DNA from 2 places in the Leptospira dzoumogneensis genome. Region 1 is predicted to be linked to the other one. Evidence: riboswitches for the same ligand, from Rfam matches in the RefSeq annotation. Region 1 holds a riboswitch; the other holds the start of a gene.

The links. Region 1 has a riboswitch for cobalamin ahead of EHR06_RS11405 (CbtB domain-containing protein). Riboswitches for the same ligand answer to the same signal wherever they lie in the genome.
Region 2: another riboswitch for cobalamin. It lies ahead of EHR06_RS16710 (LIC13354 family exoprotein); the one in region 1 lies ahead of EHR06_RS11405 (CbtB domain-containing protein).

What each region holds. Positions count from the first base shown of each region.
Region 1 covers NZ_RQHS01000018.1:96,808-108,784, forward strand. The annotation lists gene EHR06_RS11380 (cobalt-precorrin-5B (C(1))-methyltransferase) at 1-619, opposite strand, end outside; gene EHR06_RS11385 (FAD-dependent oxidoreductase) at 626-1,378, opposite strand; gene EHR06_RS11390 (DUF3209 family protein) at 1,387-1,761, opposite strand; gene EHR06_RS11395 (CbiX/SirB N-terminal domain-containing protein) at 1,771-2,961, opposite strand; gene EHR06_RS11400 (CbtA family protein) at 2,958-3,773, opposite strand; gene EHR06_RS11405 (CbtB domain-containing protein) at 3,764-3,946, opposite strand; cobalamin riboswitch at 4,082-4,265, opposite strand; gene EHR06_RS11410 (catalase family protein) at 4,329-5,321, opposite strand; gene EHR06_RS11415 (SDR family NAD(P)-dependent oxidoreductase) at 5,353-6,207, opposite strand; gene EHR06_RS11420 (Crp/Fnr family transcriptional regulator) at 6,344-6,982, shown strand; gene EHR06_RS11425 (two-component system sensor histidine kinase NtrB) at 7,029-8,207, opposite strand; gene EHR06_RS11430 (alginate export family protein) at 8,413-10,200, opposite strand; gene EHR06_RS11435 (hypothetical protein) at 10,493-11,014, opposite strand; gene EHR06_RS11440 (nitrate reductase) at 11,352-11,977, shown strand, end outside.
Region 2 covers NZ_RQHS01000019.1:662,710-674,686, reverse strand. The annotation lists gene EHR06_RS16720 (toprim domain-containing protein) at 1-579, shown strand, start outside; gene EHR06_RS16715 (flavin monoamine oxidase family protein) at 632-1,972, opposite strand; adenosylcobalamin (AdoCbl) riboswitch at 2,211-2,337, shown strand; gene EHR06_RS16710 (LIC13354 family exoprotein) at 2,532-3,116, shown strand; gene EHR06_RS16705 (LIC_13355 family lipoprotein) at 3,147-4,016, shown strand; gene cobT (nicotinate-nucleotide--dimethylbenzimidazole phosphoribosyltransferase) at 4,084-5,127, shown strand; gene EHR06_RS16695 (adenosylcobinamide-GDP ribazoletransferase) at 5,183-5,995, shown strand; gene cobC (alpha-ribazole phosphatase family protein) at 5,980-6,621, shown strand; gene EHR06_RS16685 (vWA domain-containing protein) at 6,714-7,802, shown strand; gene EHR06_RS16680 (mucoidy inhibitor MuiA family protein) at 7,807-9,465, opposite strand; gene EHR06_RS16675 (mucoidy inhibitor MuiA family protein) at 9,474-11,531, opposite strand; gene EHR06_RS16670 (sterol desaturase family protein) at 11,698-11,977, opposite strand, start outside.

The sequences.
Region 1 (11,977 bases):
TTAAAACGATACTTTGTTCTCCGTATTCTCTCGCGACCTGTATCGCCTGTATTACACTTGCTTTATATGCCGCGGTGGAATACGGTTTTACGATCCCGGTCGTACCTAAGATCGAGATCCCTCCGATGAGTCCCAGACGTTCATTCATCGTTTTTTTAGCCATCTCTTGGCCGCCAGGAACGCTGATAGTAACTTCTGCTCCTGAAAACGCGGAGCCGATCAGCTCTTCCAATATCATTTCCGTAATATTCTTTCTAGGGACAGGGTTGATTGCAGGTTCTCCGATCTCTAAGCCAAGTCCTGCTTTAGTTACGACTGCTACTCCTTCTCCGCCTTTTAATACGATCTTATTCTCTTGGTTGAGTTTTACTAGTGCGGTTAATTCTGCACCATGAGTACAATCAGGGTCATCTCCTGCGTCTTTGATAATACTACAAACCGCAGTATCTTCCGAGATCTCGCAGCGTTTTAGTTCGAAGATAACTTTTCTTTTGTTCGGAAGAGTAGTTTCAATTTCTTTAATGGTTTGGCCTAAGATCAGGACTCGAGTGGCGGCTTTCGCAGCGGCAGCGGAGCAAGCCCCGGTAGTGAATCCTTCTCTTAATTCCTTGGTCGCCATTTAAACTTATCCGAGACTTATAACCGGTGAAGGATTTTTTTGGGTATGGAAGAATGCCTCCATACCGATCCTGGATTCTAAAGTACCTAAGCGAATTAACTCGGATCTTACTTCTCTTAAAACATTTCCATCTCCGCTTAAGAATGCATTATCAGGAACGGTGCAGTCTCCTAAGATCGATTTCAAAATTTCTAATACGGTTGAAACTCGATCCGAGGCTGAAATCGGCGGGATCTGGAAGATACTTGGAAAATTTGGAACACTTTTTAGGATCTTCCTTAATTCATTTTCGGAAAGGAAGTCCTCTTCTTTTGTTTTGAACCAGACCGCCGTAGTGCTGTCCAAACGGCCTGAGAATTTTTTGGAAAGAAGAAGTCCCGCAAGAGAAGTGATCCCGGTGTCCGTTGCCAGGATCAAAGAAAAACCTGGAGAAGGCCAAGTTGGATCTCCCACAAATTTTCCCCAAGGGCCTGAATATTCCAATTCAGATCCTAATTTTAATTCAGGAAGAATGCTGGATGCTTTGCCGGTCCCTAAACGTTTAACGCAGATCTGAAAGGGATCTTTTTTGGAATCGGAGGACAGAATAGAATAAGCTCTTTTAATCGATTTTCCGTCCTCATCATTTCCGGTATTTAGGATAACGTATTGTCCTCCTACAAATTCAAAATTAGAACCGTCCGATCTTTCGAAATGGTAAATATCGGAAGAAGGACTTACGTTTTCTTTATGGATCAATTTAAGAAGTTTTTGGCTCAATGTTCCTCCTAAGAAGGATAGATCTCATGCACAAAATCATGCATTTCTTCTAAATCCAGATACAAAGTTTGGAATGACTTAGCGGAGTTTTTCAGATCCAATTCCACTTTTTTAGTAAGTATTAAAAGAGAAGTATAATATCCCGTTTTAGGATCTCCGGAGGGAAGCCTTGAGATTGTTTGTTCCAACTCTACTAAACTTGCTTCGAAAAATCGGATCAGATCTTCGAAATTATTCGATTTCGTCAGAGATTGGATCGGTCCGGGAGAAGAGAGAGCCTCAGCTCCTATTTCATTTTTTTCATGTTGGATAACGGATTCGTCCTTGATACCAAGAACATTCATCATTCCTAATCTTAAAGCTGCAATTTCATGACATGCCATACTATATTCCTATTGCATAATATTATCGACTAAACGAGAAACCAATCTGTCTTGTAAAAGATGCTCCGAAACGAGGTCCTCAGCGTCTTCTACACTCACTTTTTGATACCAGACTCCGTCCGGATAGACTACTACTACGGGACCTTCTCCACATCTCCCCATGCAGGAAGAACGGGAAATTTTGAAATCCAAATGTCTTCCTTGTGATTTTAAAATAGATCTCATTCGGGCGACCAGAGCTGAGCTTCCCCTGCTTGAACAATCTATATTATCACAGACAAATATATGTTTTTGTAAATTACGATGAGGGAATAGATGCGGAGCGGCTTGGTTATGTGTTTCCAAATGACGGATACTCCAAAGAAGTGCCTTCAATCCTCCCACTTTTTTAGAAAGACCTGGAAGTTGTTCCCTATATTCGCAGGTATCACATGGAAGGGAAAATTTTCCGGAGATACAGTCTTGTATCCTTTCTTCCATCACGGATATTAATTCGGTATCGGGTCCGAGATAAGAAGATAAGCCCGTTTTGATCCAAGGAAATTTTTCGGAGAAGTTTTGTACTAAGGAGGAAATTTTTTGGATCAGTATCCCGCCGAATAAAAAGTAGGGGACCACCAGAAGTTTTTCCGGTCTCAACTTGGAAGCCATTTCCAAAGTTTCCGGAAGAAGAGGGCTGGTGATCCCGATAAAGGAAGGAAGAACAAAGGAGAAATGATTTCCTTCTTGGAATAAACGAACCGTTTTATAAAAGTCACCATTCGCGTCAGGATCGGAAGAACCTCTGTTTACGATGATCACTCCGGTTTTGGAAGATTCTTCTTTATTTAGAGGTATAAATTCCTCCGCTCGTTTTCTGAGTAAGGATACCATCTTAGAATGGATGCCTAGGCTATTCGCAATTTTGAAAGAATGTCCCGGGAACTCGGATTTAATCTTATCTAATACGATCGGAACATCATTTTTGATATGACCCGAGGTGAATAAGAATAGCGGAAATATTATAATATTAGAATATTCTTCGCAGAGATCCCTAAGAGCGGTTTCCAAGTCAGGTTTTGCAAGTTCCACATATGCATGGGAAATTTTCAGATCCGGATGTGTCAGTGCGAACGTATCCACCAGGGAAACAAATTCCAGATTGGAATTTTCCTCCCTGCTTCCATGACCTAATACGAGAACCGCGACCTTAGGTTTCATTTGGATCCTAATACCTGCCTTGGTTTCCAGAATAGGAAAAATAAGGAAGATAACAAATACCAGAAGACCAGGTTTGTGAGTAAGCTTACATATTCGAATTGTATCCTTAATTCTTTGGGAGCTGCGAAATCTTCCGAAATTTCAGGAACACCTATATAGAATGGAAGTCCTGCAAAGAATAGAACCGTTATTAAAGCGAAAGCCCATTTTACTAGATTACGAACGTTTAAATAAGATAGAAGGATACGAGATCCCAGAACACCGACTAAACTGGATCCAACGCTAAGATACCACCAGGCCTGTCTTTCCGGATAATCATAAGCCCCGGAAGCTCTGCCTGGTAATTCCGGAGGGAGTCCCAAAAATGGGATCCCGAAGAAGATCAGAAATCCAGCGACTGCAAATAAAATACTTAGGAAGACAGCCTTAGATAGGGAAGGGCTCTCTAAAAAATCTTTCGGAGGAAATAGAACCATCCAGAGAGAGATCAAAACTCCAAAAGAAATTCCTAATAGAACGGAACCTATGAATGTTCCTAAATTCCTTTTTTGCCAAAGTCCATCGGTTTCGATCTTTTCATCGGAAGCAGATCCTGCTTTTGTATGAGAATGATCTTTTCCATGTGAGTGAGAATGGGTATGCGTACGGCTTGTATTCGGATTTTCTGATATAGATTTGGATTCAAATTTCTCCGCTTCCAGGATAAGAGGGAGATTCCAAACACAAACCAGGATTCCTAAAACAAGCCCGGATACCAGACCGGAAAATATCCCGGTCCGTAATAGATCGGAAAATCCCGATCTTAATGGCATGGAAAGCCCGTAGAATGTCTTATATCATGAAAAGTATCGTGCAAATACACCATAGGCTCCAGGCCTACCGCATAAATTGTAGAAAAGGCGAGAAACCCGGCCAAAACCAGAACAGAACCTCGGAACCATGATTTGGTCCCTGAAAAATCCTTTAAAACGGAAATCGAGCGCATAAAAATCCCTCCTAGATCTTCACCTAACAAGATATAAACGATATTAAGGCAAAACGGATCTCGCCGAAGCATCGTATAAGCAAAATTGTTGAGTTTAGTTACGTAATCGCCTTACATCCGAGACTGGATCACGTAGCTTCAGGATTTTTGTAAGGTCGTTTTCTGACTCGAGATCGTCCTACTCGGCACGTCTTCCCAGGTTTTACACCCAGTGACATCTTGTGCCTTTTGTCCCTCTTACAGCGGCGGGTACCGTGACGGAATTGCACCGTCTTCCCATAGATGGAGACATCTATGTTCCTACAAAAATAGTCTGAGATTTCAGGATCTATTTCGATCCGTTTATCTGTATAGTCTTTTATTTTAGATCTAGTAAAATTCTCTAGACCGCTCCTCGTCCCTTTTGGCTTGCGAGATATACATGTTTTCTCGCTCTCATCACATCTCCCAAAGGTCTATGTTCTAATAAAGCTTCCCAAGGATCAAAAATTGTATCTTCGATCTTTTTCTGCAAAGATAGACCAGGCTCGGATCCAAAATCTTGAGTCGGAATGGAAAGAGTAGCTATAGTAACGTAAGGCGCTTCCGACTCGGCCCAATTCACGGAAGCATCTTCGATCGGTGTTGTTTTTTCATCCGTGAAAAATTGGACTTGGAATGAATATACCAAAGTACCTTTTGAAAGTTTTGATTTCATATCATTTGCCCAATCTTTAGAGGCATCTTTACTTGGAGTTACGCCGGAAGGGGGAAGAAGCCTAACTCTAACCGCATAAGGGCCGAACGAGATCGGTGCCGCACTATAGAATGGTTCAGTCGCAAATCCACTAAAAGGTTTATTAAAACTTTTTGATACTTTTTTGATCCTTGCAAATGCTCCGAAAAAACCGTAAGTGGAAAAAAGATATTTTAATAATGGACCTCCGCCTTTTGCGGCAGCGGTGACCACACCTACGAACTCTTCACTTTTGGGAGAAGAAAAGGCTTCCAAATTGATCAGAAGAAAGTCCTGAGCGGAAGTATTACCGTTTCCTAATGCACTCTTGCCGTTTACTCCTAAAATTTTTAAAGCAAATCCTCTGATATCTCCAGTAGTATCGGGTTGTAGTTTCATACTTCCGCTCGAAAGACGGATCCATACGTCTTTTGTTCCTGGAGAGGCAAACAAACCTTGTTTTGCGTGATCTGGAATATTGGATAGAACTTCGAACTTACCCTGCAATCCCAGGATCTGTTTTCTATGTAATGTACGTCCCTTTCCGAATTTGGAAGAGTTTACTTTTTGGATCTTTTGGAATGCTTTCACATATTCCGCAAAACGAGTTTCTTCATCCGGAGAAATATCTTCTTTCCAGTCCTTGCTAATCGGTTTCATAGAGTCTCCTTAACCTTAAGAATATCCACAGTTATACTTTTTGTTTTTTCTTATCCAGTCTGGACTGGGCCGCTTTTAATTCGGAATCGGTAAGTTTAATACTGAATTCGGGAAAGTGTCTAAATAGAAAATATTGGAGCCAAGAATCCCAGCCGGTATATCCGATGAACTTGGAATTCGGTATCCATTTTAAGATCGCTTTCGCAACTGAATCGATCGCATGTATTCTATTCAATGCGGAACCCATTTCTATTTCCTTACTCAATTCAGGTTTGTCGGTATTCTCCTTTTCCAAACCGGGAGTGTCTGTTGTAGGAGGAAGGAATAATTTTACCTTCACTCCATGAAGCATCATCTCTTGGCGAAAACCTTGCGCAAAACCTACGATCGCAAACTTACTCGCCGAATAAGCTCCGTAACCGTAGATGGAAAAGAACGCAAGGGTAGAGGCTAAAAATACGATCTCACCGCTTTTTTGATTGGAAAAATGATCACTAAATGCGAGTGCACTATTCACATGGCCGAAAAAATTCACATCCATTAGATTTCTATAAACTTCGTCGTCCAAGTCGGAAGCTTCCCCTGCTTTTGCGAAACCGCTGCTGCAAATTAAAAGGTCTAATCCTCCTAACGTCTGGATTGCCTTTTTGGCTTCTTTTTCGATGGCCTTTTTATCTGAAACATCCAAAACAGCGAATCCGAATACTGCTGTTGGAGCTCCTACAGACTTCAATTCCTGGACTGTTTTTTCTAAGTTGGATTTTCCCCTGGCGGAAACGATTACACTTGCTCCTGCCTTCGCCAATTGGATCGCTATTCCTTTGCCTATACCCGCGGAACCGCCCGTTATAAATACTTTTTTACCTTTGTATCTGCTAAATGACATTTTGAAAAATTCTCTTCGATGCGGGCAAGGTTTCCCTTTTTAGGAAACTATTCAATCTAATTCGAAACTTTTTGTATAAAGAATTTGAGAACTTGCTCCAAAATCTTAAATTCCTGGTTTGACCCTAAAACAAATCTTGCCTTTTCGTTCCTATACTACTGAATACGTGAGAATCCAAGGTCTTAAGATGCATGAGATACCGTTACTGGAAAATCTAAGGAAGAAGATCCCAGGTTTGGAAAAAAATTGGGACCGTTATACCTCCATGTTAAAAGAAAAGAAGGTCCCGGCAAAAACCGAACTCATAAAAAGAGGAGCTTATACCAAAAACATATTCATCGTTAAAAAGGGATGTCTGCGGTTAAAATTCGAAGATAAGGGCAGAGATATTACGATCGCATTTTTTCCTGAAAATAGAGCGATCACTTCTATCCATAGTTACAGGGGAACTTATAAGGACAGCCAACTCAGTGTGGAGAGTATAGAACCAACGGACTTATTGATCCTAAACGGGGAAGATGCGGAAATTATTTATAGAGAGAATGAAGGTGTCCGGGATTTTTTATTGGAATATGTGGGTGAAAGGTTTGATACTTATCTGAATTTATTTTTGTCCAGGATCAGAGATAGTCCGGAGCAAAGATATTTGAATCTGATCAAAGAGCAGCCGGATATTGCAGCACGTATTCCTCAGCATTATATCGCTTCTTTTTTAGGAATTACTCCTGTGTCCTTGAGTAGGATCCGAAATAGGATCTGGAAGGAACAAAAATAGGCTTTTTATGGAATTTATTATAAAGGAGAAGTATCCAAAACTTCTTCTAGTCTAAAACCGGAAAGTATACGGTAAATTTTGTGCCTGAGCCAAGTTCGCTCTCTACCTTGATCTTTCCTTTATGATTTTCTAAAATACCATAAACGATCGAAAGTCCTAAACCGGTTCCTTTTCCAGGCTCTTTCGTAGTGAAAAATGGATCGAATATTTTACGGATCGTCTTTCTGTCTATTCCTGTCCCGCTGTCTAAAATTTCTATCACAGCGGTCTTTTGGTTTTTTTCGGGAGAAATAAATTCTCCTTCTTCCATTTTCAATTTAATGGAAAGTAACCCGCCGTTTTGCATCGCGTCTTTTGCATTTAAGAATAAGTTCAAAAATACTTGATGGATCTGAGTATGATCCGCTTGGACCAGGATCGGATCTTGAGGAAGATCGGAAATCACTCTAATAGATTTAGGAAAAGTAGAAGAAGCTATATGGGCCGCTTCCGAAACTAGATCATTTAAAATAGAAGGTTTTAGGTCCGATTCGACCTTTCTTGCCAAGGTCAAAAGTTGTTTAATTAAGGAAGATCCTCTTTCCGCGGTCTTTTTGATAATTTCGGAATATTGTAATATCTTTTCAGGATGTCCCGAATTCTTTTCCAAGAGGGCGGTGTAACCTAGAACCACGGTTAGAATATTATTAAAGTCGTGAGCAACTCCTCCTGCAAGAGAACCGATCGACTCCATTCTTTGGGAATGTATAAGTTGTTTTTCTAATTCATGGTGTTTGGTAATGTCTTGGAATTGTGCCGCAAAATAATTCGGATTTCCCTTTTTGTTCCTTATTAAGGTCGCATCCACTTGGACCCAGAGTTGATGCCCGTCTTTATGAAAGTATCTTTTTTTCCTTTTGAAAGTGGATATTAATCCTTTTAAAAATTGATCCCTGGATCTAAGATCTTCTTCCAGATCATCCGGATGAGTAATATAATCAAAACTCATTCCGACTAATTCATTTTCAGAATAACCTAAGATTTGAGAAAGCGCCGGATTAGAACTGATAAACCTTCCTTCCAAAGATATGATCGCAAATCCGTTCGGAGAATGATAGAGTATATTTTTAAATTGTGCCGCTTGGCAGAACCATTCATCCCAGCCCATTTCCTTAGGTAAAAAGTCCTTCTCTAAATAACCGGAGGGCTGGTTTATTTTTGGAGGAATTTCATCGCAGTTTTGCATAACCTTCTCTTCCATGCTATTTAAGACAGAGAGGGGAAAGGCTTTCGTCTTAACTATTGTTAATAAATTATGTATCTATTTTGTACTCCATTCGGTGATAGATCATAGTCTAACTGATTCTAGGTGTTAAAAAAGAAGTTAGAGTTCTCCCCAAAAAAAGAAAGGAGAGGCCGGGATTCCGACCCCTCCTAAGGAAAGGATTGCCTTATAGGGAGGCGGAGACCATGAGATAAAAGAACTTAGAAGTATCGTCGAAAGTGTATCTGTTCTCAGGATTGGAAGCGAATGGATTTGTTCTTTCATTTCCGATCGCTTCTTTAGCTTTCACAAGAGAGATTCCCATCCAGATCGAAACGGATTCGGTGTAATTATGGATCCAAGTAAAATCATACTGATAGAATAATCTTCTTCCTAATCTGGAATTATCATAAGAGAACTTATCATTGGAATAATTTTCAGTGCTCGCTCCGGTATTCGGGACCCCGGAAACCTTATACCATGCATCCTGCAGATTCGCTTTCTGAGTATCGTAGATCGCAAATATGAACATTCCGTATTCCGTTTTGAGATTTGCCCTGATCGAATAGGATTTTATATTCTCAAATCCTGCCATCAGGGATTGGCCATTCATAGTATTCCAATTTGGAAAAGAACCTGCGATCTGAGGAAATAAACTCTGCCAAGTTCCCACTTTCGAATCGGATCTATTCGGATCTCCGGAAGCATATGTATAACCTAAACCTAAGCGGATCCAATCGTTGATCTTGATCCCGGTATCCAAAGAGAGAAGTTTTGTGTCATACTGAACCTTCTCCGTATAAATATTTTTACCGTTAGCCGCTTTTTGGTCTAAAATATCCCAATCGGCTTTCACTCTGTCTCCTGTCATTCCGGACTGCCATGCGGATTCTATTGTCCAGTCCCAGATCTTTCCGGCAGGCAAAAGGTTATTATTCGTTCTATTGGTGAACCTGAAACCTGTGGTCAATAGATCGTCTCTTTGTTTCAAACGATTATCGAAGTCCGTAGGATTTGCGTTAGGGATCCATTTTTTAGAAACTTCGAACACATATAGATCCAGGTGGGCTTCTTCTCCGAATTTGACCGTATTATAGGCCCCGAAAAAGTATGCCTGGTCGATGGAACCTTTGGATCTTCCGTTACTTGTGGTTAAACCGTAAGGAGCATCATATTGATTGGACAATATCGTTCCGAATACGTGTGATCTAAACCATTGGGAGTCATGAACGAACCTAACTCCATCGAATGCAAAACCCGTATGAAGCCAATTTAACGGACCCACAATTTTCAGATCCCCAAAAGCGAATACCTGTCTGCCCACAAAAACGGAAACGGGAAGTTTATCAGTTTTTTTGAATACTATATAAGCTTCTCTAATATCGGTATTATTCCTGATATTCGTATTTGTAGAAGTAGCCGGAGTCAAAGTGGTTCCGGCGCCTGTGCTAAGCCCGTAAGTCCAGTTGCCGGCGTTCTGAGGAGTTTGGCTTCCTCCCCAAAGTCTGCTATCCTGCATAGTAACTTTGATCGCATAATAGGGAGAAGGATCGAATAAGAACCAGAGTTGAGTGTTCTGTCCTACAAAAGAACTGTAATCATCCGTCTTCTTATTGAAATCAGGATTCTCTCTTGCCTCGAATCTTGGTCTAAGAGAAACTCCTAATTTCAAATTATCCAGCCAAAATAGATCCGACTTTTGGGTATCCTTCATTTGTTCCGGAGTAACTAAGAGAGTTCTGAGATGATCTACCGGAATATTTCCCTTCCAAGCAGAATTGTACTTAGGCTCTTGCTTCTTAATTTTTTGATCGGTAACTTCTATCTTATTCGGATCGGAAGAAGAGGGAAGTGGGTTCTGATTTGTTTCCTTTACACTTTTATTCGGGTCTTCTTCCGAATATATTGTAATACTAATAACAATAGTTATTAAGAGAAGTATAGAATTAAGTTTCGATTTCGGGATAATGTTCATCCAGGAGCAACCCGTTGTAAAAGTATCTTTCCAAAACTTTTAGCAATTATTGTGCCAATATTATAAAAATAAATGAATATTGAATAAATTGGCTAATTAGATCAATCTGCCGAAATTTGATTAGAGTATATTCTTTTCTATTCGAATTAAAAATATGCGTAATGTATAATTTAAGTACGTTTTCTAGGAAAATTCTATTTGTAGTATCTTCGACAGTTCTAATATAAACTCAAATTGGTATCCGAAATTACTATTTCAGGAAATATTCTATGATTGGCACAAGATTTGCTAATTAAGAGATGATGTCTATACTCAGTTTTTTACGGAAATTGAATCCGTAATGTTCTATCAATTCCAGTTCGAGTTCATTATTGAAACGAATTATGCTCTTGGCGGTTTCTTCCAATGAAAGGATTAGGGGACCTTTTCTTCCCTCTTGGACTTCTTTTTGGAGATTCCAAAAGTATTTACTGTTTTGGAGAGACTTCTTCTTATCCGTTTGTTTACTTTCGGAAACTCTTTTGTAGATCGAAACAAGTTCACTCGGAGTTTTTACGTTTATATCCACTTTTTTTAATTCGTAAGAGAAGTCGGGATCGTGCCCATTTTCGGAAGACTGTTTTGTTTTTGAGATCACGGAAGGGAGAAGTTTAGAAATGTCTTCATAGATCGGAAATGCGGCAAAAATCCAATTCACAAGATTTAAACAGGAAAGTTTTGCAGGAGATCTTTTGTATTCCGCCCAGACTTCTTCTAAAAAATCCGCTTGGGAATAGAAAAAAAACAAAATTTCATGTTCGTTCTTCTCTTTCATTTTTTGGGTTCGAGCCTGGGGGACTCGTCGTATCCAAGGGACACTTTTTCTTTATATGCAGGATAAATGCCAGATCTTAAAAAGAAAGGCAATTCGTTTCTAATTGCTCTGAATCCTGATTCCAGTGTATCTTCCGCACGTATTGACCGGAAAGAGACAGTGGATCTTGGCTGTAAGAGTTTTGTCGAAGATACTACATTGCAGAAATTCTATACAAACTGCCTCAGAACTGTGGGGAAGAGAGCCTGGCTTCCCTGATAACAGATTCCAGAAGTCACTATTTGGCCCGTTTCCTAAATAATCCAAGATCTGGCGTGATAATTGCATGATTGTAGATATGCAAAACCCGGAAACCTTTCAAACCACCTGTCCGTACTGCGGGGTGGGTTGCGGCCTGAAGGTGGAAAAGTCCGGGCCGCTGGATATATCCGTGAGCGGAGATCCGGATCATCCTACAAACAGAGGGATACTTTGTTCCAAGGGGATGAATTTGCATTATTCCGTCATGGATAGAACGGACAGACTTTTATTCCCTATGATGAGGGAAGATCGTTTTGCTCCTTTAAAAAGAACGAGTTGGGACAAGGCCCTCGACTTTGCCGCGGAAAAATTCAAAAGTTTTATCCAAGAATTCGGACCTGACTCGGTCGGTTTTTACGTTTCGGGACAACTTTTAACGGAAGAATATTATATTATAAATAAGTTAACTAAGGGTTTTTTAGGAACAAATAATATAGATACGAACTCCAGGCTTTGTATGAGTTCTGCGGTCACAGGATATAAGATGGCATTCGGAGAGGATGCAGTTCCTGTAGGTTACGAGGACTTGGATCTCGCGGATTGTTTTATGGTAGCAGGAGCGAATCCTGCATGGTGCCATCCGATCGTATTCAGAAGAATTGAGGCTCGAAAAAAAGAAAATCCGAATATCAAATTGATCGTTGTAGATCCTCGCAGGACCGA
Region 2 (11,977 bases), on a different contig from region 1:
AGAGGAAAACCTATGAACTGTAAGGGAGTTTCTCTTGCAAAAGCGATCGCAAACGAAGAATTAAAGAACATAGTAGCGATCCTGGGACTTCCTCTGGACCAAAAAGTAAAGTCCATAGAAGAACTAAATTACGATAAAGTAAGTATCATCACTGATGCGGACTTTGACGGATACGCGATCCGTTCCTTGATGCTTTCTTTCTTTTATGAGTATTGGCCCGAACTTTTTGAATTAGGACTTATCCATATATCCAGCGCTCCTCTTTACGAGGTGGATATTAAAGGTGGAGATTCTAAAAAAGCAGAGACTGTATTCTGTATCGATGATAAGGATTATGATGCTCTAGTCAAACGAGTCGAAAAATCAGGCGGCCAGATCGTCCGCAAAAAACGGAATAAAGGACTTGGAGAGACAGGAAAAGAAGCAATGAAATTTGCAGTAGATGAGTGTATGACCAAGATCACCATCGGAAACAAAAAAGAAGCTTCTAAGATCCAGAACCTTTGGTTCCATAAAGACTTTGCGGAACAAAGAAGGGATGCGATCTCCGAATACGCAATGAGCGTAATCGAAGATTAAAATTCTATTTTTGCAAAATGGAAAAAGCCCGGAGTTTCCGGGCTTTTTTGTTTTATACTAAGTTCACAGCCTTGATCGCCGAACTCAATGCAGCCTCTACTGTTCCGGTAATTTCTCCGGTATGTTCACCCGCGAAGAAGATACGATCAAACGGTTTTCTTAGAATGATCTCCGACCCAAAACTTCCCGGTGGAAACTCGGCAATTCCGTTCGGAACGTAATCTTTTTTAGGTTCCGTAAAATAGAATCTTTGGATCTGTAGATCTTTTTTCAGACCTAGACGATCCAGAGTCAGACGAATATATTCTACCTTTTGGTCTTGGTTGGCAGTATCAAATACGGAAAATCTGTCACCATTAGCGATCACTCCTAAAACCTTGTCCGAAGTATCGGACTTGGTACCGGCGTCGTATAAAAATTGAGCTGCCGCATCCGAATGAACCGCAAATGGAGAAGATTCCCAAGGAGATTCTTTTAATACCAAAAATAATTTATAAATTTGAGAATAACGAACTCTTAGTGCCGCTAAAAGTTTTTCCTTATCTAATCCCGGGTTCCATTTCACATTAGAGATTTGATTTGCAGGTAAAGTGCAGATACAAGTAGAACCGCTGAATTTTCTTCCGGAAGCGGTGGTAACCGTAACCCCTGTGGGATCCTGATCCACTGAAAGAACAGGATCCGAAAAAACGAATTCTGTGTTTTCTATATTCATCACCAGAGTTTTGGCGATACTTTCCATTCCACCTTCTATCTTGCTATTCCTTTGAGGGAATTGTGCAAGATCACTCAAAACTTTTTCAGCGGATAGAACTCGAATACTATCTCCATAATGAAGAGAAAGTTTATGACCAAGTAAGGTCAGATCTTCCGGACTGACTCCTTGGTATACTAGATAATTATAAATGCTGATACGATCTAACGCTTGTTGTTGTGCAGTATCTAATTTAGAATTTTGTGATACTAATTTGTTCAGGATCTCTTGGGATTTAGTAGAAAGTTCCCAGGCACCTGCCTTCTTATAAGTTCCCAAAAATAGATCCGGGACCAATGGAGAAGATTGTAATTTTAATCCTAACTCTCTAACTAAACTGCGAACAGTTTTATCTTCGGATGAAACCCATTCTGCTCCTAGATCCACGACGTGACCGGAAGGATCTTGTATCGATCTTACTCTTCCTCCCACTCTATCTGTGGCTTCGATCAGAGTTACTTTACTTCCTGTTTTTCCTAAGATGTATGCCGAATAAAGTCCTGAAAGTCCTCCGCCAAGTACGATTACTTTTTTCCCTGAGTTCGTATTCTGAGCGGATAAATTTCCCTTACGACTTCCCAAGAAAGCTGCGGCAGTTAAAATTCCGGCTTTTAGAAAAGTGGATCGGGTAATTTTCATCGTATTCCTCTTGGAAGTTTTATTAGAACTCTCTCTTTTATTTTCGGTCTATGAAAGATCTTTCCCGAATTTTTTGTGGATTAGAATGTCTTATCGATCTGAAATTATGTACCGAATCCTTCCTAATCGTTCTTATGTTTAGAATATCGTCGATTTATCCGGATATTGCAAGGAATACACTGCTTTTATATCCCAATAGTTTTTCCCTTGCCAGGGGAAGTGCTAAACCAAAATCTGGAATTACGCTTTCAGGGAGGAAGTCGGGTGAAAATCCCGCGCTGACCCGCAACTGTGATGTCCGTTTTAAACGGAATAAGCCAGATCTTCCCCGCGATACTTTAACCTCGAGGTTGGGGGGTATCGTAAATCTCGCTCTTTAGCGCATCCGCGCTTTCTGCGATGGGGCCCCGAAAGCTAAAATGTCGGGGCTCTCGAACGGAAAAAGAAAACCACCGCAAATACAAAATCGTTCTGATCTTTCTACGGTCAATGATCGACTAACGTTATTTTGCTTTTATTTTCTTTTTCTGCGATATCCGGCAGAAATCAGGAGAGGAAAATGAGAAAATTCACAAAGTTGGCGGCGATAACGTTTGCCGTTTGTTCATTATTCGTGTTCGCGAATTGTTTCGATCTAGGAGAAACCAAAAAATCGGACAATGAAAACGTACTTGCCTTAGTTGCCGTAGCCGGATTAAACCCGATCGCAGGTAACTATAATTATTATAACGGAACTACTGATTATGCGGGCGGAACTTATACTGCACCGGGAAATGAGATCGTAGGAACATATAATATCTCTCTTTCCCTAATCGCACAAACTATGTTCGACGCGACTTACGGCAATAGCTATTTATACGGTGATATCCAAGAGATCGACACGAATAAAAAAGTGATCTATGTACGCTTCCGTGGAGATTCCTCTTTTTCCCAAGGGAATTATTCTTGGTATCGATGGACCGTTAAAGACGGCAAAACTTATGTCTGCCCGGACCTCTCCGGTGTTTCATCTCAAACAACTCTAGCATCGGCTAAAGCGGATGATTTGGATTATTATTCCGACCCGAGCGATATCAATGCCGGCTGCGGTTTGAATAGCGGCTTTGATCCTGCTCCTTGGAGTAGGCTCGAATCTCAAAACTGATCTAAATCGGATAACGGAAGGAAAATGTAAATGTTCAAGTTTAAAAAAGTTATTCAAATTTACGTAATATTTACTTGTTTTTCTTCAAGTTTCATCGGCTGCGAAGATCCCAAAAGTTCTTCAGGTGCTGAGGCCCTTCTTGCCCTTGGGTTGGGAGGGTCCGGATACTTAAGTTCCTGCGATCAAAGAACACCGGAATCAGGCAGGGGAATTTTTGTGGCTGATGAGATCGTTTCGGCTCCTACGAGTACCGGTATTGGATTCAAAGATTCAGATTGTTCTATCGACGGAATTCGTGGTGCAGGAAAGTTTAACGGTTCTCTCGACGTGTATACTTTAGATGCTTCCGGAGTCGGATCTTCTATTATACTACGATGGTCAGGAGTAAAAGTGCTCCCTGCTAGCGGTATCGACTTTATAGTTTATGAAAACCCTTTCTTTGTAGGAGTTCAAAATAACTCAAACTCCTTCGACAACGTTTTTATGGAGCCTCTAATAGTAGAAGTAGGCAACGATCTAACGAATTGGTGTGGATGGAATCCAACCTATACGAACTCGGATCCGAATACTTTTGTAGGAAATCCTATATACTGGAATAAATTCGCAGGGATCACACCTTTCATATATAACCAAGACTCGAATCCAATGACCGTGTCCGAAGTTTTCGATACGGATATTATAAACGGAGGCGGGGGTGGAGACGGTTTCGATCTAGCTGATCCTAATTTTGGAAACTCCGGTTCCGGTTGTAATAGTACCTTAAAAAGCGAAATCCAAACGAATGGATTCACTTATATCAAAATATCCGCAGCTAAAACGATTTTGACCTCACTACCTATAGATGCAGCTCACGCAAATCCTGATATAGACGGAGTTATTGCAAAATCCGTAACTCCTTAACCTAAAACTGAAAAAGATCTTCTGACCTTTTCCAGTTTCATATTAAAATTTTAACAAGTGAAAACATATGATCCGCCCTAAAGACGTGTACCAATTGGACTTAGATAAACATTTACGCAATAAAATCGATACCAAGACCAAACCATTAGGAGCTTTGGGAAAATTAGAAGATCTTGCCTACCGTATCGGCACTATCCAAAATACGGTAGATCCTGTATTATCGAATCCCCATTTATTAGTATTCGCAGGAGACCATGGACTCGCAGACTCGGGAGTTTCCGCCTTTCCGAAAGAAGTTACTTACCAAATGGTATTCAACTTTTTGAATGGAGGAGCGGCGATCAATGTATTCTGCAAACAACATGGGATCAAACTGTTGGTTGTGGATTCAGGAGTTTCCGGCGACTTCGAACAATCTCATCCAGATTTTATATCTGCAAAGATAGCAGCCGGGACCAGAAACATTCTGAACGAACCAGCAATGACAAGGGAAGAATGTGAAGAGGCAATCCGTATCGGTGAAGAGATCGCAACCACCAAAGTACCAAAAGATTGTAATGTGATCGGCTTTGGAGAGATGGGGATCGGAAATACTTCCAGCGCTTCTTTACTCGCTTCCGTATTTTTAGATCGTTCAGCAGAGGATCTTACTGGAAGAGGAACAGGCCTGGACGATCTGTCCTTAGAACGTAAAAAAAAGATCCTATCCGAATGCAGGGCAAAACACCAAGTAAATCCAAAAGATCCGATTGAAGTTCTCTCCAAGTTCGGCGGTTTCGAGATCGCAATGATCTGTGGAGCAATGCTTTCTTCCTATAAAGAAAATCGTTTGATCTTAGTGGACGGTTTTATTGCAAGTTCCGCATTCTTAACCGCTTCCAGAATCGAACCTAAGATCGTTCGTAACGCAGTATTTGCTCATAAGTCTTCCGAACAAGGCCATAGACTGATCTTAGAATTTTTTGACGCTGATCCTGTCTTGGATCTTGGGCTTCGCTTGGGAGAAGGAACAGGATGTGCACTCGCCTATCCTATCTTAGAATCCTCATTGGCATTCTTAAGAGAAATGGCAAGCTTCGAATCCGCCGGTGTTTCCGAAAAAAAAGACTGATCGAGGATCAAATTCTCGCTGCCCGAATCGGAGGAATGAATAAGTTCGTCTTTGCATGTTTGGATTTATCCGCAAAGAGCTGATCATTTTTCTTTCCTCCGTTCGTTATAATACTCGTATCATTGTTCCTTCTTGGGTGGAACATTCCGACGAATATCTAAACTCATCTTCCAGATATTTTCCCTTAGTAGGATGGATTGTTGGAACTGCAACATGGTTCGTTCTATGGGTTGCGGATCTTTCCTTAACCTGGGAGATCAGTATCGTTTTAGCGATGTCGGTTTCCGTTTTGGTTACAGGTGCTTTTCACGAGGACGGATTTACCGATGTATGCGACGGATTCGGCGGAGGATGGACTAAGGAGAAGATCCTAGAGATCATGAAGGACAGTAGGATCGGTGCCTTCGGAACGATCGGGATCATACTTGTTCTTCTTCTTAAATTTGTATGTTATAAATCTTTGGAAGAATTTTCCATCGAAGTATTATTTATCACCATAGTTTCCTCCCATTCTTCCAGTAGGTTTTGGGCATTATTCACTGCAAAAACACTTCCTTATGTGAGAGAAGATCAATTATCCAAAGCGAAACCGATCATCCAAACTTTAAGAAATTCTAATGTATTTATTGCGGGGATCTGGGGATTAGCTCCTTGGTTTGCATTCTTACATAATGAATATCTGCCTTCGGATAGAGTTTTCGGATTCTTATTATATCCGTTCCTTTTACAAACATTCGGATATTTGTATCTCAGAAGTTTTTATAAAAAATGGCTGGGTGGGTATACTGGAGATTGTTTAGGCGCAGTCCAACAAGTCACTGAACTATTATACCTGATCGGGATTATTGCCGCATGGAAATCTTTTTAGTCAGACATACTACTCCTGAAGTAGAACCGGGAACCTGTTACGGTAAATCGGATCTAGGACTTCCTGCCAGTTTTGAAAAAGAAGCGGAGAATATTTTGAAACTTCTTCCCGAAAAAGTACATTCTATCCGCACCAGTCCTTTATTCAGATGTTATAGTTTAGCGGAGTATATCAGCAAACATTTAGAATCAAAATCGATCACTCCCACTTGGAAAGTGGATCCGAATATCCAAGAACTGGATTTCGGCGATTGGGAAGGACGTTTATGGGAAGACCTGCCTAGATCGGAAACGGATCCTTGGATGGAAGATTATGTAAACAGAAGGCCACCAGGCGGAGAAACTTATTCCGAATTAAAAACCAGGATCTTAAGGTCATGGGAAGAAGGTCTACAAGAAGCAAGAACTTGGGAAAACCTTAAAAAAGAAGAAGAGGAGACATCCGAATACAGAACAATCTGGGTCAGCCACGGAGGACCAATCCGATGTTTGTCTTCTATCGTATTAGGTTTTCCTTTGGAGAATTCGTTTAGATTGGTTTTAGAATACGGGTCCGTTTCTTGTTTTAAGATCCGATTCGGAGAAATGGGATCTTATCCACAGTTCGTTTATTGGAATAAGAAATAACCTGCTCAGGATCAATAAGACATAAATAGAAAACCGGATCTCTAAGGTGTTTTTATTTTTATCCGATAAGGAATATAGTATTCGAATCTCCCATGTTTTCTTTCCGAATGTTCAGATCCAGATCCTTTATTCATTATAAAAATTTAAAATATCTTCTTTTTATAATATTATTTCTTGGTCCTTCTTTTATCATTTCGGATACATCTCCTGAACTCGCAGTACCGGGACAACCTGAAACTGCAAAATTATTCATCTTAGATGCAAGCGGTTCCATGAATGAATATCTTGGGATCTACCAAAAGGTACATCTCGCAAAAAAATATGTTCGTCATTATGTGGATAAACTTCCGGAAGAAACCGAAGTAGGTTTTATCGCTTACGGAAATCGTCTGCCCGGTTGTCAATCTTCCAGACTTTATCAGCCATTAGAAAAAGGAAATCGTCCCGGTTTTCAAAATAAACTTTTTGGCCTCACTCCTTCCGGAGCCACTCCACTCGCAGAGTCCATTCGGATCGCAGGAGATTATATCGTCCGCAGAAAATCTCCGACTGATTTGATCTTAGTAACCGACGGAATTGAAAGCTGCTATGGAAATCCGGAAAAAGAACTGCAGGTCCTGCAACAAAAAGGTATAAATTTCAAAATGCATATCTTCGGTCTAGGATTGAAACCTGAAGAAAAAAGAGTCATGCAATCTCTGGCAAAAACAGGAAACGGAAAGTATTATAATGTGGGAGAAGACAGCGATTTCTTTCTCGCAATGGAAGATCTTTTAAAACAAGAATCTCTACCTAAAAGAACGGAATTAGAAACTGAAAAGCGCAAACCTAAGATCAGAATTGCGGGTATTGAAAAAACTCAAACCGATTCGGAAGAGAATTTTTATAGAGTGAAATTCAATTTTGAGAATTCCGATTCTGATAGTCAATGTGTACTTTTAAATTTGAAAAGAAGAAGTTCCACTTCTTCCAAAATACAAAACTGGAATCCACAAAGAACTTCTGAACCTGAAAGAGTTTTGAGAACGGAACAGATCTGTTTCCAAACTAGAAAAGGAGAAGGAGAATTTCAAGTCTCCGCTCCGGCACATCTTCCTTTAAATTTGGAATTGGAACTTTGGGACACGAAAGGTATCCCAAGTTCCGTGGACAAAAGTGGAGAAAAAAATCTGACTGAGTAAGATCTTAGAAGGATCTTAAAAAATCCAAGTTTTGGTGATTCGGATAAGTTACCTTATACTCCAACTTGATCTCTTTTTTTCCGGAAGGAGGGATCACCAAACTCCATTCTATAATTCCTGAGTTAGCCCGATATTCCTTGGAACCCGGAGTGCTTGTCTCTTGATTTACTTCTACCTTAACACTTGCAGATTCGGAAATAGGGATCTGTTCTCTTACGATCACAGTTTTACTTTCTTTGCCGAAATTTTCCAGGCTCAGATAAACCTTTTTTTCCATTACCTTTTGAGTGGAGATAAGTCCTTCTTTTGTTTGGTTCCAATCCTTTCTATAAGAAAGTCTTAAACTACCTTCCGTGCCCAAAGATACGGAAAGATTTTCTTTAGGAGAAACATAGGAAACTTTTGTTCTTCCTACAAGTCCTGAACTTCTGAATAAAGAAACTTCTCCAGGAAGGATCGAAAATTCCCCCATGTTTTGAAATTCAGCTTCCAATAAAGGAAACGGTTTATACCTGGGAGAAGCCACGGTTTTTACTTGGATAGGCGCACTAAAGGATAACATTTCGAATTTTCTGGATTCTTTTTGAGAAGCTAAAGTGATCGTTTTAGGAAGCCTGAACAAAAATCCGCTTCCTCTTTCGCTGGAAGGAGAGGGCTCTTCCGTAGAAGGAATATTAGATTCTTCATTCGGCATTTGAGCAGCACCGACCGCCTGAGTTTGATTCGTAAGGATTTCCTGCTTGGAATCCACTTCTACATCAAATAATCTTAATGGACGAAGTCTGTCCCTTCTGAGAGATAGATCCGGTCTGGTGGTAGAAAGCAAAAGTTGCACTCCTTTCCAATCTTCTCCGGATTCTTGTCGGATCTCCACTATATATTCCAACTTTGCTTTACTCAAAGAATCATCCGCAGTTAGAATATAAGTAGGTTTCCAATCTGCACTTGGAACCAAATAACTCAAACGAAGCTCCACACTTTTTGCCTCGGAACTTGTGTTTACGATCTGGACCCAAGTGGTGCGTGTACTTTTTTCCGCCTGGGATAATAAAAGGGAAAGTTGTGCTCGAGCTTCTTCCAGCTCGGTTTGGACCTTACGTTTGGACTTTTCTAACTTCTCCCAAGAAGCAAAAATGGAAACAGCCTCATCCCTGGTTTTTTTAAGGTAAGTTCCCCAGTTTTTTCCATCTCCTTCCACCCTACCATACAAAAGATTACGGCCCACAACATCCGAAACTTTTTTGCGCATCTCGGATAATAGGTCCTTTTCGGCTTTCAGATCATTCTCTTTTGCTAATATACTTTCTTGATCCTTCTCCAGTTGTTGCACTTTTTTCTGAAGAAGGGCAACTTCCGGATTTGAAGCTGCAGTACCTTCTTCTTTCCAAGTCCTGGAACCTGTGACCTCCACTTGAGGAGAAGTTATGGCAGCCGTTAAGGTTTCTTCTAAAAGGGAGACCGGGAGATAAGAAATTTCTATCTTATTGGTTCCCGGTTCCAATTGTACTCTCCCGGATCTTAAGATCTGGGCTGTTCCCTGATGAACAGTCACCTCTTTGATAGGAAGACTGAATTCCTTTCCAAATATAGGAAAAGAAACCAAGGCGAAGATGAATGTGAATTTCGTGATTGATGAATACATTAAATTTTTATAATTTTTCATGATAAGCCTCAATAAGAATCCGAACCGGGAGTTTCTCTTAGAATATTATCCGCAGGATAAGAGACCGTATATTCGAACTGAACTGTTTTACGTGAGTTTGCACCGATCTCAAATTCGTAAGTCAAAATTCCGTCTTCCGTTTTGGACTTAGGGGTATCCGTGCCTGCGGACCATTCCACTTTTACACTATCATCATTCGTATAAGGAATACGATCGATCAATCGCACCGGAACAGCTCTACGTTTGTTATTTTTGATGGAGATAGTAACTCTATAACGGATATTCTTTTTACGAGAGATGATCCCGGACTTATCATCCAGTTTTTCCTGCTTTCTTTCCACCTTGATATCCCTATCAGGCCCGAGTTCCATTTTGATCTCTTGGCCGGGCTTTAATGTGGATACAGTAGTCGTTCCGAGTAGATTTTCGCCCGAATAAATTTCCAAGGGACCCGCAAGCAAAGGTTCTCTTTCCGTATTCGAAGAGACCACGTTTAAAAAGACTCCATCATTCGTAAGTGGAGAAGTTTCATAACCGGGACGAACAGTGATATTTCTTTTACGAAGAAAGACCCGATTCAATGTGCGATCGGAAGGAATTTTTTCTCTAGACTGAGCAATATATCTGAAATCAAATCCTTCGGAAGAAATTCCTGGAGCGATCAATTGGTTAGAATATTTTTTATCCGAACTCAATTGAGAAGATCTATTTAAAAGATTTTGTACTTCATTCTCCAGATCTTTCAGTTCCTTTCTGGAACTTTCTCTTAAACCTGAAAATCTGCGGAGAGCTTCTTTTCCATATCGAATGGATTCTTCATAAGATCCTTGGTCGAAAGAATATTTTTGGTTCGCAAGTTCTCCTTGCAGCCTATTCATATTCTCTTCTACACGAAGTGAATTGGATCTATCTTTATAATTTCCTTCTATTAATGCACGGGATTGCATCAAAGGACTGTCGTTCTTTTCCTGGTAATAGGCATCGTCGATCCTCTCTTCTGCCTTACTTCTTTGAGAGACTTTAGGAGCCGGTGCTTTTTTCTTGGATTCCTTTTTGGTCTGGATCATACTTCCTGCATTTGCAGAAGGTTTAGAAGGAGCGTCATACTCCTTATCAGCCGGAGAATAATCTTCGTCACCTGAATACACGGCTACTTCTTTAGAAGCGATCCTATATTCTCTATATTCAGGTAAGTCTATATCTTGGTTCGGATTTGCAGTAGAAAATTCCAATCGAACGTTTTTCCAATCTTCTCCGGTTTCGTTGCGAACTAATGCATGCCAACCTAACTCTGCTTCTTGTCCGTTTGAATTTAATTCCAAAGTGTAACGAGGGAACCAGTTTGCTCCGCGGATCAGATATTTATATTCAAACGGAAATACATTTGCCGAGTCGGATTCCACATCCAATCGGATCTCTTTTCTGCGAAGAGTATCTCCTTCCGCAAGATGAGAGATCTTAGTACTCACTATATAAAATTCTTCTCGGATACGATCTAGTTCTTCTAGTTTTGCTAATCTAAGTTTTGTATTATCTTCCGCTAGTTCAGCGTATGTTTTTCGGAAGGAAGAAAAATTTTCCGAGTCGATCTTCTCCACTACTCCGTCTTGTTCTCGGATCGCAGGTTTAATCGATTTGATAGAAGTTTCCCAATCCAAAAGGTCTTGTACCTCTCTGGACTTTGTACTTAAAGCCAAGAGTAGACCTTCTTTCCTTTTTTCTAACTCTTCCGCTTCTTGGGATTTTTTTCTTCTAGAAGCTTTTTCCGAAACTCGTATCCCTTTGATCTTAAATTTTTTATTCGGATCTGTAAATGTAATGATCACACTCTTATCCAGAGAAGCGATTGGAACTTCTCCCAATAGTACTTCCGAAACTCCCGCAGGAAGTTTTACCTCGGATTGTCTTGTGACGTAGACTAAATCGGAATACAATAGAACAGAATCAATTCTTGCGTAAGAAACGGAGACTGGGGACTTGGAAGCCTTCTCCTCTTCCGTAATGGCAGTAGGAGTATCGCTTGTAGAAGGGACCGATTCTTGGGCGTAAAAATTAGTCCCTAGCAAAATCAGAAAAGATGCCGCAAGAACCGAGGAAGAAAAACGAGAAATCATAGGTTCTATGTGGATACTTGCCGAAACATTGTTCGTCAATTTATTTTCAGAGTGATAAAAAAAGCGCCTTCGTTGAAAAGGCGCCTTTAACTCTAAAAACTAGCTCAAAAATACCGAACTAAACTGTTTTAGGCGTGTATCCTTTGATGCTGAAAAACCTTTTTTGAGAAACCAAAAAGCCCCCCAGCACAAAGAATGAGATCAATGCGACCTGCTTCATAAGTTCAGGAAGATATTGCAAAGTTTCTATCGGAAGAACTGCAGTTAATTTTTCCACATGAGTGAAATCAAACGGATATACATAGGTTAGTGCGGCAATAGATGCCAGACGGATCAGCTCGGAAACGATACCCGAAGTTTTTAGTTCGAAGATCGCTCCTATATTCCAAAGAGTCCAA